Regions from separate parts of the Alicyclobacillus tolerans genome, predicted to be linked through region 1. Evidence: riboswitches for the same ligand, from Rfam matches in the RefSeq annotation. Region 1 holds a riboswitch; the other holds the start of a gene.
The links. A riboswitch is a leader RNA that binds a small molecule or an ion and turns the genes downstream of it on or off. The one in region 1 is predicted to bind S-adenosylmethionine.
Positions count from the first base shown of each region.

Region 2: it holds a riboswitch for S-adenosylmethionine, as region 1 does, so the genes downstream of both, ACOJUR_RS03935 (carboxylate--amine ligase) here and metH (methionine synthase) in region 1, are expected to answer to the same signal.

Region 1 is NZ_JBMGNK010000002.1:1,854,764-1,863,368, forward strand. Features, by position in the region: gene ACOJUR_RS09300 (IS256 family transposase) at 1-590, opposite strand, end outside; gene ACOJUR_RS09305 (SDR family oxidoreductase) at 608-1,093, shown strand; SAM riboswitch class I at 1,210-1,317, shown strand; gene metH (methionine synthase) at 1,402-4,860, shown strand; gene ACOJUR_RS09315 (bifunctional homocysteine S-methyltransferase/methylenetetrahydrofolate reductase) at 4,899-6,833, shown strand; gene ACOJUR_RS09320 (beta-ketoacyl-ACP reductase) at 6,914-7,678, shown strand; gene ACOJUR_RS09325 (MalY/PatB family protein) at 7,723-8,605, shown strand, end outside.
Region 2 is NZ_JBMGNK010000002.1:765,946-774,550, forward strand. Features, by position in the region: gene ACOJUR_RS03910 (CaiB/BaiF CoA transferase family protein) at 1-154, opposite strand, end outside; gene ACOJUR_RS03915 (FAD-dependent monooxygenase) at 222-1,370, opposite strand; gene ACOJUR_RS03920 (mechanosensitive ion channel family protein) at 1,504-2,445, shown strand; gene ACOJUR_RS03925 (Crp/Fnr family transcriptional regulator) at 2,461-2,967, opposite strand; gene hmpA (NO-inducible flavohemoprotein) at 3,140-4,363, shown strand; SAM riboswitch class I at 4,413-4,521, shown strand; gene ACOJUR_RS03935 (carboxylate--amine ligase) at 4,657-5,898, shown strand; gene ACOJUR_RS03940 (LLM class flavin-dependent oxidoreductase) at 5,928-6,986, shown strand; gene ACOJUR_RS03945 (hypothetical protein) at 6,983-7,675, opposite strand; gene ACOJUR_RS03950 (ammonium transporter) at 7,965-8,605, shown strand, end outside.

The DNA.
Region 1 (8,605 bases):
TGCCCTTCAAGGTCAATGCCCACAACCATATAGGCAGCTTTGTTTATCACCTGGCCCTCCTGCTTCACTTTGTAGTGAATGGCATCCAGAAACACTACTGCATACACACTCTGTAGTGGCCGGCTTTGCCATTCCTTCATCATCGGAAGAAGCTTGTCCGTGATGTTGGAGATGAGTGTGGGCGATACGTCTAGTCCGTACAATTGGTGAAGATGGGCCTGAATGTCTCTGGTGCTGACACCCCGTGCATACAAGGCAATGACCTGTTCCTCGATGCCGACGGTGTTGGTCTGATTCTTTTTAATGATTTCAGGCTCGAATTCACCCTTTCGGTCTCTGGGGACTGAAATCTCTACGTCACCGTATTCGGAGGTAAGAGTCTTGCGACTATGCCCGTTGCGACTGTTATCTGTCGTCTTGCTTTTCGTGTCATGCTTGGCGTAGCCTAGATGCGTCTCCAGTTCGGCCTCAAGCATTCCTTGCATCGTGCTAGCGAACAAATCTCGCAGTGCGGCTTGAACGTCTTCCGTGGACTTCAGGTCATTCTCCTTGATGAATTGCTGTATGAATTCCTTCGAAACCTTCGTCATTTTGATGTCCTCCCAATCTGTTACTCCCGTTAGGGGATTGGGAGTTTACACAAAATATTTTACACCCTCGCTTTGTCCGATCCGTTCGACTGGCGTTGCCTCATATGAAACGTAAACAGTGGGGAAGAATTGTTGCTATTACATCGTCCAGTGTCAAACAGCCCATTTCCAATCTTGTACTATCCAATGTCTTTCGGACAGGAGTGGTGAGTCTTTGTAAGACACTGGCCGCGGATTTAGCTCCTGAACACATTTTAATCAATGCTGTTGGACCAGGGAGAATTCATACCGCCCGTATTGACTATCTCGATCAAATCGCGGCTCAACGTTTAGGCCAATCTATGGAAACCTATCAAAAAGAAGCACAGGCGAAGATTCCTTTCGGTCGCTATGGAACGCCAGAAGAATTTGCTGCAGTAGTCGCTTTCTTGGTTTCGAACGCCAATGGATATACCACTGGACAATCTTTGTTGATTGATGGCGGACTGGTAACGTCTCTCTAATGACAATCCGTAAGCTTTATGCTATGCTTTTAGAAAATTGTGTTGTCTATTGATCTCCAAGCAGCAGTTAGCGTCGCAGTCAACTGAAAAAAGACGCTAAAATTACATACATCACACCTTTATCAAGAGTGGCAGAGGGACTGGCCCAATGAAGCCCGGCAACCGCGCAGCAGTGCAAGGTGCTAATTCCAGCGAGTCGCGGGTGCGGACTCGAAAGATAAAGGTTCGCAGCATGTATCAACGCTCCCGTTTTCGGGAGTGTTTTTTGATAGTCATGGAAGATAGAGAAAGAGTGGTGCAGAAATTACATGAATCTAGTCCATACTGCTTCTTTGCAGGAACTTCTTGAACAGCGGATCCTTATTTTGGATGGGGCCATGGGAACCATGATCCAGCAAAAAAATCTGACAGCCGAAGCGTTTGGTGGAGAAGCGTATGAAGGTTGCAACGAGTGGCTGTCGAAAACACGTCCCGATCTTATTCGTTCGATTCATGAGGAATATTTAGCAGCAGGAGCAGACATTGTCTCTACCAATACATTTGGCTCCACGTCTATCGTCCTTGCCGAGTATGGACTATCAGCGTATGCCCGGGAATTAAATTTATGTTCGGCCAAGCTTGCCCGAGAAGCTGCCCATCATTTTTCATCACCTCAACAGCCAAGATATGTAGCGGGCTCTATGGGACCTACCACGAAAAGTTTGTCTTTGACAGGTGGTGCCACTTTTGCCGAATTATTGGCTGCTTATGAAGAACAAGCACTGGCCTTGCTTGAGGGTGGTGTCGATTTACTGTTGCTGGAAACTTCTCAGGATATGCTGAACGTGAAAGCAGCAGGCTTGGCTATTCAGTCAGCATGGAAAAAATTTGGCAGGCGTGTGCCTGTAGTCATTAGCGGAACGATTGAAGCGATGGGAACCACACTGGGTGGACAAACCATTGACGCATTTTATCTCTCAGTCGAACACCTGAAACCGTTGGCGGTAGGACTCAATTGTGCGACCGGTCCAGAATTTATGCGCGATCACGTTCGTACATTGGCAGAACTGGCCACCTGTTCTATTTCCTGCTACCCAAACGCGGGTTTACCTGATGAATCGGGTCATTATCATGAAACACCAGAGAGTTTCTCACGCAAGATGGAGGATTTTGCAAAAGAGGGTTGGCTGAATATAGCGGGTGGTTGCTGTGGTACCACTCCCGATCATATTCGGGCTTTAGCTTCACGCATTGCAGGCTATGCTCCCCGACGTGTTCCTAAGCACCATCCTCATGCGGTGGCAGGTCTCGAATCTGTTCTTCTGGAACCAGAAAATCGACCCATTCTTGTTGGCGAGCGAACGAATGTCATTGGTTCGCGAAAGTTTCGCAAATTGATTGCTGAAGGCGAAATGGACGTTGCTTCTGATATTGCTCGCGCACAGGTTCGGGCTGGAGCACAAATTATTGACGTTTGCCTGGCCGATCCCGATCGTGACGAACTGGCTGATATGGAGGCTTTCTTGCCTAAAGTGGTGCGTAAAGTTCGAGTACCGTTGATGATTGATTCCACCGATGCGGCAGTAGTGGAATTAGCGTTGCAACATGTTCAAGGCAAGGCGATTATCAACTCTACCAATTTGGAAGATGGAGAACCACGTCTGGCGAAGTTTGCTGAACTAGCCAAACGTTATGGGGCAGCACTTGTAGTAGGAACGATTGATGAAGAAGGAATGGCTGTCAGCCGGGAGCGCAAGTTGGCTATTGCGAAACGTTCAGTGCAAATTTTAACCGAAAATTACGGACTTGCTGCCGAAGACATTTTAATCGATCCACTCACTTTTCCGGTGGGTACAGGTGATGAGAAATATATCGGATCGGCTAAAGAGACGATTGAGGGGATTCGACTCATTCATCAAGAGCTTCCAGAGTGTCCGCAAATTCTTGGTATCAGCAATGTTTCTTTTGGTTTACCTCCAGCTGGACGAGAAGTACTTAACTCTGTCTTCCTCTATCACTGTACGAAGGCGGGACTGGGTTACGCCATTGTCAATACACAAAGTCTGCAACGTTTTTCAAGCCTCTCGGACGAGGAGCGTCAACTTGCGGAAAAATTGTTATTTGAAACGTCTGATGCAGTGGTAGCGGAGTTTACCGCTTTTTATCGAGAAAAAAAACAGCATGTGGCTGTAGAACGTTCTCAATTGTCGCTTCTGGAACGTATGGCTCATTATGTGGTAGAGGGCAGTAAAGATGGATTACTGCCTGATTTAGAAGAGGCATTGCAGACAATGACGCCACTGGAAATTATTAATGGACCACTGATGGATGGGATGAACGAAGTAGGAAGGCTTTTTAACAATAATGAATTGATTGTAGCGGAAGTTTTACAAAGCGCGGAAGTGATGAAGGCAGCAGTGGCTTTTCTGGAACCGAGAATGGACAAGTTGGATTCAGCTAACAAAGGGACGGTGATTTTAGCCACTGTCAAAGGTGATGTTCACGATATTGGAAAAAACTTGGTAGAAATTATTCTTTCCAACAATGGTTACTATGTACACAATTTGGGTATTAAAGTTCTTCCGGAGACTCTAATCGCTGCAGCTCGCGAATATCATCCTGATTTTATTGGCCTCTCTGGTTTACTTGTGAAATCTGCCCAACAGATGGTGATTACAGCTGAGGAATTATCGCGAGCAGGCATTACGATTCCGCTGCTCGTAGGTGGTGCGGCACTGACCAAAAAATTCACAATGACCAAAATCGCGCCCGCCTATAGTGGAACCGTCATGTATGCCAAAGATGCCATGGATGGATTGGCTTTGGCGAATGCATGGCAAGATGAGGGAACTCGAAAAACGTTGACGGAACAGTTATCGAAAGAACAGGAAATGTTTCGCAGTCAATCCCATCCAGTACCTAAAGAGGAACCAGCGGATTCCATACGTTTATCCGATATATCCAGCGAGGCGCCAGTATTTCAGCCTCCTGACTTGAGAGATCATCTTTTGCGGCATTATCCGATAGAACAAATTATGCCTTATCTTAACTGGCAAATGTTGCTGGGTAAGCATCTTGGCTTGTCGGGGAATGTGGAAAAACGGCTCGCCGATGGTGATGAAAAGGCTACGCAACTGAAAGAACTCGTAGAAGATGTGATTCGTGAGTCGATTGCAGATGGAAGCTTGCAAGCTCATGCCGTATATCAATTTTTCCCAGCCGTAGGTAATCGTTTAACAGGGGAGATTTCCATTCTTTCCGCGCCGCATTCTTCTGCTGATGTTCTTCATGTGCTGCAATTTCCTCGTCAACGTGGAGGTTCTCATCTTTGCTTGGCAGATTTTTTGCGCGAAAAAGGTTCGGGAAGCATTGATTATATCGCAATGTTTGCCGTCACAACTGGGGCGGGTATACGTGAAAAAGCGGATCGGCTAAAAGAAAAAGGAGACTATCTGCGTTCTCACGCACTAGCAGCATCTGCCCTGGAACTTGCGGAAGCTTTTGCTGAGCGGGTGCACCATATGATCCGCGATATATGGGGTTTTCCCGATCCGTTGGAAATGACGATGAGAGAACGCTTTATAGCCCGTTATCAGGGCATTCGTGTATCGTTTGGTTATCCTGCCTGTCCGGATTTGGAGCAGCAGGAAACTCTATTTGCGCTGCTCAAACCGCAACGGATAGGCATTCAATTGACAGACGGTTACATGATGGAGCCGGAAGCTAGTGTCACTGCGCTCGTTTTCTCACATCCGGAAGCGAGATATTTTAATGCAGATGCAGAATAAATCCAGAGAGAATAAAAGCTGGGTGAGGGGAGATCAACATGGAGAGCAACGTTTGGAAGGCGGTTCCTAACGTCATAGGCAAAGACGGACAGGCGTTTATTGTGACGGATGGTGCCATGAGCACCTTTTTGCATCAAATTGGTCTACCACTTGGCGTTTTGCCAGAGCAGTTAAATTTGGAAAATCCTGAACAGGTTCGTTCTGTCCATGAAGCTTATGTCAACGCAGGTGCTACTTTGATTCAAACCAATACTTTTTCAGCAAGTCGCTTTGCACTTTCCCGCGTCGGTATAGAAAACCAATTCTTTCAAATTCACTTGTCAGCAGTGAATTCTGCTAGACAGGCGGCTGCATCACAAGCGGCTGTTTTTGGTAGTATTGGCGCACTACCTGTTGAATTTATTCACGAGAACGCATTGTCACCGGAGCGCATGGAGCGTGAATATCGCCGTCAAATTGCAGAGCAAGCGGAAGCGCTTTTGCAAGCTGGAGTGGATGGATTTGTTTTAGAAACGTTTGCGGAGAGTGAGTGGGCTTATTGGGCTCTTTCAACAGTACGATCTTTAACAAATTTACCTATCATTGTTAATCTATCGCCAGATGAAATAGGGGTAACCCGCGATGGTATGGAAATTGGGCATGCCTTTCAGTGGCTTCAGCAAGCTGGTGCCGATGCGGTTGGACTGAATTGTCGGTTAGGACCGTATGGTATTTTACGCTCTTACGAATCTCTTCATTTAGAAAAAAATGGTATGTACGCAGCTATTCCCAATGCTGGTTTGCTGCATTTTGAAGAGGGTAAGTACGCCTATACGGGCAACGCAGAATATTTTTCCAAAACTATGCTTGATTTAGCGCGGCATGGGGTACGGATTCTAGGCGGTTGTTGTGGAACAACTCCTGAACATATTCAGCGTTTGCGGAAAGTATTGGAGGAGACCGTTTTCAACGAATCTTCAACACAATCCGTTCTGTCTGCTGGCAAAGAGGAAAAATCTGGTGAGACTAGCGTATCTGATTTATCCGAAACACCTAAGATTGAAGCGAAAATAGAATTGCTTTCCAATAGAAATCAATCTCTCGTTGAAAAAGTCGCTCAAAAACGAACCGTCATTGTCGAACTCGATCCACCTAAAACGCTGGATTGCTCTAAGTTTCTTCGCGGTGCTTCGATTCTGGCCGAATCAGGTGCCGATTTTCTCACTCTTGCCGATAATTCACTAGGTTCAATTCGTGTCTCCAATCTTGCCTTAGCAGCCCTGCTCAAGCAGCGAGGAATTGAACCTCTGGTGCATATAGCATGTCGGGATAGAAATCTGATTGGACAACAGTCGCATTTAATGGGGCTATACGTATTAGATATTCATCATATTTTGTTGGTTACGGGCGATCCGTCTCGTTTCGGCGACTTGCCGGGCGCAACCTCTGTCTTTGATGTTTCATCGACAGAATTGACGCGTATGGTCAAGCGCCTTAATGGCGGTATTGGTTTTTCAGGAATGTCGCTTGAACCTGCAAGTCGCTTTGTCATTGGTACATCGTTTAATCCGCATGTACGCAATTTTGACAAGGCGGTAGAAAGATTGCGACGAAAAATCGAGGCAGGCGCGGATTACATTATGACCCAGCCTGTATACGATGTGAAATTGATCAAAAGGTTGGCAGAAGTAGCCAAAGATTTAACCGTACCGATGTTTGTAGGAGTTATGCCTTTAGTCAGCGCGCGCAACGCTCAATATTTGCATCATCAAGTTCCAGGCATACAAATTCCTGAGACTATTTTACGCTTGATGGACGAAGCTGAACCAAGCCAAGCGTTGCACGTCGGGATGGATATAGCGCGTGAATTAGTGAATTCAGTATTAGAACATTTTCGTGGAATTTATTTAGTGACTCCCTTCCTTCGCTATTCTCTCACAGCGGAATTGACGCGTTACGCAAAATCCCTGAATCATCGTAGCATTTCCGTTTGAAACACGATAGAATCAAAAGGAGATAGAGGAGTACTTGCATAGAATTATAGTCTGATATTTGCTGCAAGGAGAGGATGCAAATGGGTCGATTTACGGGCAAAGTTGCAGTTGTAACAGGAGCAGCTCGAGGAATTGGGCAAGCCACAGCCATGGTTTTAGCGCGAGACGGAGCCAAAGTGGCAGTGTTTGATTTGAAAGAGGAGTTTTGCTCAGAAACTGTTCAAAAAATCCAAGAAGCTGGTGGCGAGGCATTGGCTGTTAGCTGTCAGGTTTCTGATAAGCAAAGCGTTGAGCAGGCGTTTCAAAAAGTTGTTGATCGTTTTGGAACGGTACATATTCTTGTCAACAATGCGGGAGTCATTCGTGACAACCTATTATTCAAGATGACAGAAGAAGACTGGGATACGGTCATGAATGTGCATTTGCGCGGCAGTTTTTTATGCAGCCAGGAGGCCCAAAAACTGATGGTTGCCCAACGTTACGGAAAAATTATCAATACCAGTTCTACTTCTGCGCTTGGAAATCGGGGTCAAGCCAACTATGCAGCAGCAAAGGCAGGCTTACAAGGATTTACTAAAACATTGGCTATTGAACTTGGTCCCTTCAACATCAATGTTAACGCTGTAGCACCTGGTTTTATTGTGACAGATATGACCAAACAAACGGCAGATAGAATCGGTATTGACTTTGAAGAAAATCAACGTCGTGCGGCAGAAATTATCCCTTTGCGCCGTGTGGGCCGCCCAGAGGATGTAGCCAATGTCACCGCGTTTTTAGCCAGTGATGACGCCAGTTACGTGAGTGGACAGGTCATTTATGTACATGGTGGCGGACGGCAGGCGTAAATGGTCTTCCTTGAAAGAGCCGCAGCAGGAGAGGAATAGCAAATATGACTTACTCATTTGACGAAATCATCCCTCGCCGGCATACTGCGTCTTCCAAATGGGATACGTTGCAAAAAAGGTTTGGCAGGGATGATATCCTGCCCCTGTGGGTAGCGGATATGGATTTTTTATCACCTCCAGAAGTGCAGCAGGCGCTCATGGAACGAGTGAAGCACGGGGTTTATGGATATGCCATTCGTCCAGATTCGCTCTATGAGAGCATTCAAAATTGGTTTGCCAAAAGGCATCAGGTTCACTATCAACAAGATTGGATTCTTCCTTCACGAGGCGTTGTCCATGGTTTGGCCATGGGCATTCGGGCCTGGACCGAACCTGGGGATGGAATTGTTATTCAGCCACCCGTTTACTATCCGTTTCAGTTTGTGATCGAGCGGCAGGGGCGCAAATTGTTGGAAAATCCTTTGATAGAGCATCAGGGCAAATACACCATGGATTTCGACCATTTGCGAAGCTTGTTCTCCAAAGAGCGTCCTAAGTGGCTGATTTTGTGTAATCCACATAATCCAGTAGGTCGTGTTTGGTCGAAAGATGAATTGTTGACACTTGCCAAGCTTTGTGATGAATACGACGTTCATGTACTTGCAGATGAGATTCATTGTGATTTTGTGTATAAACCTCATCAACATCTGCCTATGCTGAATGTATACGAACCTTTCATTCATCGTTTAGCCATCTGTATCGCGCCTAGTAAAACGTTTAATCTTGCAGGGATGTATACGGCGTTTATCGTAATTCCTGACGAGAATTTGCGACAACGATATTCGATAGTTCTCGAAGAAACGTTTGTGCAAGATGCAGATATTTTTGGACCGATTGCCTGCGAAGCTGCATATCGTCATGGCGCCAGTTGGCTTGATGAATTGCTGA
Region 2 (8,605 bases), 1.1 Mb from region 1:
TAAATGGAGGTCCCCAATAGCGCGTCTCATCACCCCCTTGAACGGATTCAATTTTGATGACATCTGCACCGAGATCTGCCAAATTCATGGCACAAAACGGGCCTGCCAATATGCGTGAACAGTCTAATACACGGATCCCTTGCAAAGGTTGCATGAATACACCACCTATTATAGGAATAACATTCCTATAATCGATAGAATAACATGAGATTTTGCATATTTCAATCTATTTTGTGGTGCGGTAAGAGATTGTAGGTGAGCAATTTTCTCCACACTTTTTGGGATGCAAAGTTGGGTGCAAGGCTGAACGCTTTGTTTCGCAGTTGGATGGCTAAATGATTTTCTATTTGCGAGAATTCACCGAGCCAGCGAGCAAATTTTGCCAAATGTGCGACTCTGCGTTTTCGTAAAACTGCGAAATGTGCGCATGCTTTTTGCCAATCCTTTTCTTGTTGCAATGCATGAAGTAAAACGTGTGCATCTTCTAGAGCAAGACAGCCTCCAAAGCCTAAATTAGGTGTGATGGCGTGGGCAGCATCTCCCATGAATAGAAGAGGTCCTGAAGATAGAGGATACCCTGGGGCTATATCGTAAATGGAATGGCTGAAAATTTCATGATTAGGTGTATGGTCAATCCATTTCTGTATCGAGTCAGGCAGATTGGAGAACTGATGGCGGATGGAAGGGAAGGATTGGTCATCTTTTTGCATCCATCGGTAGTTGAGTGTAGCAAACCAGTATAGGTGATCTGCGTCGATTCGCGCATATCCAAATCGCCGTCCAGATCCCCAATATTCTGCCATATCCCATTGAATGTCATACGCGTTTTGGATGATTGCTCGCCAAGCGTGATAACGAGTTGGCCGCTGCAAATGACCATAGATTGATTTGCGAATATTGGAATGAATACCATCTGCCGCAATGATTCCATCAAAACAATCTTTTCGGCCACTCCCAAATTCCACATAAATTTTTTGGTTTCTTCCCATTTCAGTGTGGATTGCCGTATCTTGTTCAATTTTTGGTCGATCCAGTATATCCCATAACCAATGAAGGAGATGGGAACGGCGCACACAGATGGGATAATGAGAAAATTCTTCTTTCATCCAATGCAGAGGAAGTTGCAAAAGAAGGGTGCTTGTTTCTTCAAGCAAGACTCCAGTTTTGAGAGGATGTTGTGCAATCTCTGAGATTTTTTCACTCGTCAATTGATTCAGCGCGAAAAGCGCGTTAGGCCATAAAATCAATGCAGCCCCCCCATCTAACGGGTTTGCATCGCGATCGAACAACACGTAATCGATGCCGGATTGTTGCAACGCTGCAGCAGCAGCTAGCCCGGCTACTCCTGAACCCAGTATGGCAATACGCATCATAGATTCCCCTTTTTATGCTTTCCCATAAAGACCGTGAGTCATCAAAGTGTGCCTGAAGTTGGCCTTTCTTGAAAAGAATGATTAAGATGGATATTGGGAGTTTTCAAGTTAGAAATGGAGGCGCTGCCAGATGAAACGCTCTCCTGATGGATCGCGCAGTCCGAGGTTGTTGCGGAATACGATTCTATCCATTGTCATTCTCATTGTAGTGTCTATTGCCATTATGATAGGTGTAGATACTCGTTCTGGTTTTTTAAAACATATTCCTAAGACTTGGCTTGATATTGTCAAAGCTTTGCTTGTGTTTGCGGTAGGTGGTATTGTATCCACGATTTTAGAGCGCAATTTATTTCGCATTTCGTTGAATAAATTGGGCCCACAGCGTTCCACGCTCTTTCGCTATGTTGCTCGACTGTTGCTTTTTTTGACAGTTATCATTAGCGCATTGACTGCGTTTGGGGTCGGCTTACCCAGTGTCATTTTTGGTGGAACCTTTATTACGGTTATTGTAGGTTTGGCAGGCCAAACGGTGTTTGCCAACATTATTGGCGGTATATGGTTGCTTTTGTTTCGGCCTTTCCGAGTCGGAGACCCAATTGGCATTGTAGCCTGGCAATTTCCACTTTTAATGCCAAGCTATCCTCACGAAGCAATGCGTCCCATGTATTTTGGTGTCGTCCGTGATATTAACCTGATGTACACAGAGATTGAAAGTGCCGATGGTTATTTGCAAATGATTCCTAATGGAATTATTGCGCAGTCATTTCTGGAAAACAAATCCACCCCAGGAAAGCACCGCATACATTTCCGTTTTGATGTCGATCACGCTGTACCTGTAGATACTTTTCTACACGAAGCAAGAATTTTTTTAATGAAAAGGTTTAATGATGAAGATGCTCGCCCGGAGGTTTGGATTGCAGATATTGGACCTGCAACCTATTCCATTCGCATCAGTTTGTTCTCAGACGATCACGAAGAGGCACTCAAGTCCGAGATACTACAGCAAATGATGCGCCTTCTTCAACAAATCAAGAAAAAAGAAGAAGCCAATGCTGAACAAACCAGCAATTAGATATTCGCCTTTTGGTTACGAAAAATTGGCCGGTTTTCGTAACAAGCGATTGAGTGTCTCTCTGCGCAGGCCCATGAATTGACTGATTTCTTCTTGTGTGAAGATGGAGAGCGGATCGATATCAGGAAATTCTTGTTTAAACCAGTGGATGAAGGCGTTAAAACGCTCTTTGGCTGTAACGGTAGTTAACTGGTCAATCCGTTCTTGCATCATACGCAATTTATGTTGCAGGGAAAGAGATACTTCTCTATATAAATAAGGGTTCTCCTCTAATTGGTGGTACCAATCCTCTGAATTGATAACTTCGACTTCCGAATCCATCATGGCTATAGCGTTTCCGTGGTAAGGCTTGGGGCTGACCAGCGAATGGTGAGGAAACAGTTCACCCGGCAGCAAAATATTAAATAGCAGCGCTTGTCCGTCTGCTTGGTAGCGCACGACTTTCAATAGTCCAGTATGCAAACGATAAAGCGAACCCATTTCACCTTGGCGAAATAAGCATTCGCCACGATGCAATTTTATCCATGTCATTTCGTCACACCTTCGTCAGGTTTTCTGTGACTGTAGTCACAGAGACTTTCCAAAAAGGAGCGTATTTTCATAAATGCCAAAGAAAAAATAGTTATCCATCCACAAGGGAGTGGTTCAGATGACCGCCGTAGTATCTAATTTAGAAAAAATCAATACGATGAAGATGCTGGACGATCGAACGATAGAGATTGTAAAATCTACTGTTCCTGTTTTGCAAGTTCACGGGGAAGCCATTACACGACGCTTTTATGAACGTCTTTTTGAAGCTCACCCAGAATTGTTAAATATGTTCAATCATGCGCATCAACAGCAAGGGCAACAACAGATGGCATTGGCCAATGCGGTATATGCGGCTGCACAGCATATTGACAATCTTTCAGCTATTTTGCCATCCGTGCGTCAAATTGGCCACAAACATCGCGGTTTGGGTGTAAAAAAAGAGCATTACCCAGTGGTGGGGGAAAATTTGCTGCTTGCTATTCAAGATGTGCTGGGTTCAGCGGCGACCCCGGACATTCTGGCAGCTTGGGAGAAAGCGTATGGTGTAATAGCATCCACTTTCATGCAAATGGAACAACAGTTTGATGAACAAGCATCCGCACAACCGGGTGGGTGGAGTGGCTTTCGTTCATTTCAGGTCAAACGCAAAGTTAAGGAGAGCGATGTCATCACATCTTTTTATCTAGAGCCTGTTGATCAAGGTGCCATAGCTTATTTTATCCCTGGTCAATATATTACGGTTCGCGTTCAACCGAAAGATCAACCGTTTGTTCATTTGCGTCAATACAGCTTGTCGGATGCGCCTGGTTTACCCTATTATCGGATTTCTGTCAAAAAAGAGAGTGCCATTCAAGAAAAACCAGCCGGTGTCGTATCTTCTTATCTTCACGAGCAAATTGGTGTAGGTGATGTCATTGAGGTCAGTGCTCCTGCAGGAGTATTTACATTAGATCGCTCGCATGATTTACCCATCGTTCTGATCAGTGGCGGTGTTGGCTTGACGCCTATGATTTCGATGCTCAATACATTGATTCAATCTGGAGACAAACGGCCGATTGTCTATATTCATGCTGCATTGCAAGGTAGTGTACACGCTTTTGCTAATCATGTTGAAGAATTAGCAGAAACACACAGTCATTTATCAGTTTACACCATATACGAAAAACCCACAGTTGAAGATGAAGCGCTTCAACGTCATCAACTAAGCGGCTATATCACAGACGACTTTTTACGTCCGCTAGTTCCGCAGAACGCGGATGTCTACTTCTGCGGACCCACACCGTTTATGCAAGCAGTTTATAGAATTTTGCACTCTATAGGTATTCAGGAAGATAGGATTCACTATGAATTTTTTGGACCGGAAGGAGTTTTGACGAATTTGACTTGACTTTTTCAGATTCCGTGCTATGCTTTCACTAAATTTCATAGGAACCACGCTCTTATCAAGAGAGGTTGAGGGACTGACCCTGCGAAGCCTCGGCAACCGGCCAATATGTCGGCACGGTGCCAATTTCAGAGGAATGGTTTTCATTCCGAAGATGAGAAGACGGTGGCATCGGATTTGGATGAACCCCCTTCTCGTTTTTGTGAGTAAGGGGGTTCGTTTTTCCTGTCCAAGAGGCGGCATTCCATGGTCTGTAGTGCTTGAAAGTCGTGGGTATCCAGAGAAAGGTTGAGCCTATGTCATCACTTTATGATCCTGAACAATTTTTAAGCCGCTTGCCTCATCTGCCCAAAGATAAGCCGGCAGCAGTAGTTTTCAATGCACATATTACAGGCTTGGCCGTAACCAGAGCGCTCGGACGTGAAAATATTCCTGTTCTCGCCCTTGACAGGGATGCGCGAGCTTATGGATTAGCTTCCAAGTATCTGCATTCCGCCGCTATTTGTCCCAATCCCTTGACGAATGAAGAGGATTTTGTCGATTTTCTACTACAAATGGGCGAGCGTTTGCCTGTCAAGGCTGTTCTTTTTCCGTCTAATGATGAGTGGGTTTTTGCCGTTTCCCGTCATCGTGATCGGTTAGAAAAATATTATCATTTCCCTTTTTCACCACTGGAAATTGTGGAGTCTGTTTTGAATAAGAAAAAGCTCTACCAGACTGCTGAAAGACTGGGTGTACCGATTCCTAAAACATGGTATCCAGATGAATGGATGGATATAGAGGCAGAAGCAAAAAAAGTAACCTATCCTTGTATTCTCAAACCGGTTGAACAACGTAGTTTTTATGATGCATTTTCTGCCAAAGTTTTGGAAGCCCATACGCCGAATGAGGTCATTCAGCTATTAAAAAAAGTGTATCCTCATTCCGTGGTTATCCAGGAAATTGTGCCGGCAGGTTTGTCAAACTACGTTTCTCTTTGTTCCTATATGCGGTCGAATGGAGAAATGGTTGCAGGATTTGTGGGACGTAAATTAGAGCAATATCCTCCCGATTTTGGTACAGGATGTTTGGTTAAATCTGAGGATTTGCCCGATTTAGCTGAGTTAGGAGCAAATATTTTACGGACCCTAGCTTACTACGGAATTTCTGAGTCGGAATTTATTCTCGATCATCGCGACGGAGTCTACAAATTACTTGATATCAATACGCGTACCTGGAAATGGATTGGACTTCCCATCGCCTGTGGTTGGAATTTACCTCTTTACGCCTATGAGGAAGCGATCGGCTCTCCACTGACTTTGCCTGTCTCTCCGACTCGTAAGGGGATGCGTTGGGTTTATCTGAAAGATTATTTGACACTAAAAGCAAGCGGGAAATACGTATCACCACAAGAGCATTTGCATGTCCATGAATTGGCAGAATTGCTGACAGGAACAAGCGAAACTTGCTTGGATGCGGTTCTTGATTTGGACGATCCGGTTCCGGCAGCCAGATTGCTGGAGAATTTTTATACACGTTCTTACGTATGTCCTTGCTAGAAACAGAGAAAACGGGAGGTTGGAGAAAGATGAGATTTGGATTTTGGATGCCTATGTTTGGTGGTTGGCTACGAAATATTGAGGATGAAGGTATGCCAGCTTCTTTTGCCTACGCTAAGAAAGTAGCACAATCTGCTGAACAATGGGGATATGATGTGAGCCTGTTGGCGGAACTTTATTTAAATGACATTAAAGGGCCAAAAGCGGACGCTTTAGAAGCCTGGACGACTGCTGCTGCGTTGGCATCCGTCACAGAGCGGCTGGAATTGATGGCGGCAGTCCGTCCAGCCTTTCACAATCCTGCAGTGACAGCCAAGATGGCTGCCAACTTGGATCACATCAGTGGTGGGCGCTTTTCGCTCAATGTTGTGTCGGCTTGGTGGGAGGAAGAAGCTCGTCAATACGCTGGACAATTTTCTCAGCATGATGAGCGGTATGCTCGATCTCAAGAATTTGTGGATGTGCTGCGCGGGATGTGGATGGCAGATACATTTACGTACGATGGACAATATTATCAGATCCAAGAGGCTCACTTGTCACCCAAACCCAAGCGAAAATTGCCCATGATTTATGCTGGCGGTGAAAGTGAACGGGGCAAACGATTTATTGCCGAATCATGTGATGCCTATTTAATGCATGGTGGAACAGTGGAAGAAATTCGTCACAAGACAAGAGACATGAAAGAACGCCGGCAATTAACTGGTTTAGGCCCGTTTTCTTCCTTTGGTATGGCAGCTTACGTGATTGTTCGCGATACCGCAGAGGAAGCTGAGGCGGAAAAAAGAAGGATAACTCAAGTCAAGGCCAAAGCAGGCGGAGGTTATGCTGGTTTTCAGGATTTTACTCAAAAATCAGAGTTGGAACAACAAATTACTCTCGAAGATTATTCGGTATCCAATCGCGGTCTGCGTCCAAATTTAGTCGGTACACCAGAACAGGTAGCAGAACGGATACTTGAATTCTCTGAAGCCGGACTGGATCTGCTCTTGCTTCAGTGTTCACCGCAATTGGAAGAACTGCAAAGGTTTTCAGAACAAGTGATGCCACTTGTTCGATCGGAACGGTCTGTGGGGCAAATCGCCAATTAATCCTGTCGAGCCGATTTGTTCACAACCTTCTCAAATAATTGTTTCATGTAGGCAACTTCTTTCTGATATCGTGGCTGAGAGAATCCGTTATAAGAAGGGTGCGGAATACCGTTTACCACTAGCCAGTTTGGAGAGTGTACTTGACTGAGCCGAAAAAACTTCTGTGCAAACCTGCCACACGGTACCAGTATCAGCCTGCGTTCGTACAACGCAGTCAACCGTTTGCGCAGGTTAGCCAGCAGAAGATCTTGAACAATATTCCATTCCTCGCGAGGATAGATGTCTCGTTGATTCGCACTCCGAAGACTTTCTAAAATCTCCATTATTTCCGGGAACTTGCTTCGTGTCTGCGCACTATAGGCGGCCGCTTGCATCGGCAAATTTGATGCGTTCATCAATCCAACTTGATAGAGACGACGGTCTACCAGCTCTCCTTTTCTATGTTGCAGAAGTAAACGCCCCATAGGCAGCGAGTGATAAGCAGAGTCGAACAGATGACGTGTCATGGACAATCCGCTCGATCCGCTGACAGGGGCTCCATACTTTAATTCTTGGAGATGCGGACTTTCCAGCAAAAAAAGGAAGTTAGCTGTTTGCAGACCGAGATCGGGCACAAGATACTCAGTCGACAAGCTGTTAAGAATGCTTCGGAAATGGTCGTATAAACTTGGTGAAGTGGTATGAGACATGTCAATCCAACCTCTCTTTCGCAGGTTTTTAAAAAAGCTGTAGGATTTTATGTGTGTGGATGAGTATAAGAAAAAATGAATTTTTAATCTTCTTGTAAGATATTCTTACAAAACATCTTGACGCGTTTTTTTCCCTCCTGTAGCCTTGCATATAAAGACAGAGATTTCAGAAAGAATGACTAGGAGGATGAAAATGAGCGTCTCCCTTCGCAATCGCTTCTGGTTGTTTCTTGGTACATTTTTAGTGGTATTGTTAACCCCAACTGTAGCTGATGCAGCGACTCCATCTATGGTCAGTGCTGGTGACACAGCCTGGATTTTGGTTTCATCTGCTCTAGTCATGCTGATGACACCTGGATTAGCTTTTTTTTACGGCGGAATGGTCCGAAAAAAAAATGTCATCACGACAACTTTCCAAGTCTTCGCCGTACTTTTAGTGGTTTCTGTACAATGGGTGGTCATTGGATACAGTCTTGCCTTTGGACCTGATGTTCACCATATCATTGGGAACTTCTCTTGGGCAATGTTTCGGCATGTGGGTGCAGCGCCTGATCCGAATTATGCAGCGACCATTCCTAATTTTGTCTACGGTATTTTTCAGATGATGTTTGCTGTGATTACTCCTGCTTTGATTGTTGGAGGTTTAGCTGAACGTGTAAAATTTTCTGCTTTTCTAGTCTTTATCCTGCTTTGGTCGACTTTCATTTACGATCCGCTAGCACATTGGGTCTGGGGTGCAGGTGGATGGCTGCATAATCTTGGTGTTCTTGATTTTGCCGGTGGGACAGTCGTTCATATCTCATCCGGAGTAGCAGGTTTAGTGGCTGCCATTTATTTAGGAAGACGAGTTGAGCATGGTACAGGAGCCATTAAGGCACATAATGTACCATTTGTATTATTAGGCACGGCTTTGCTTTGGTTTGGTTGGTT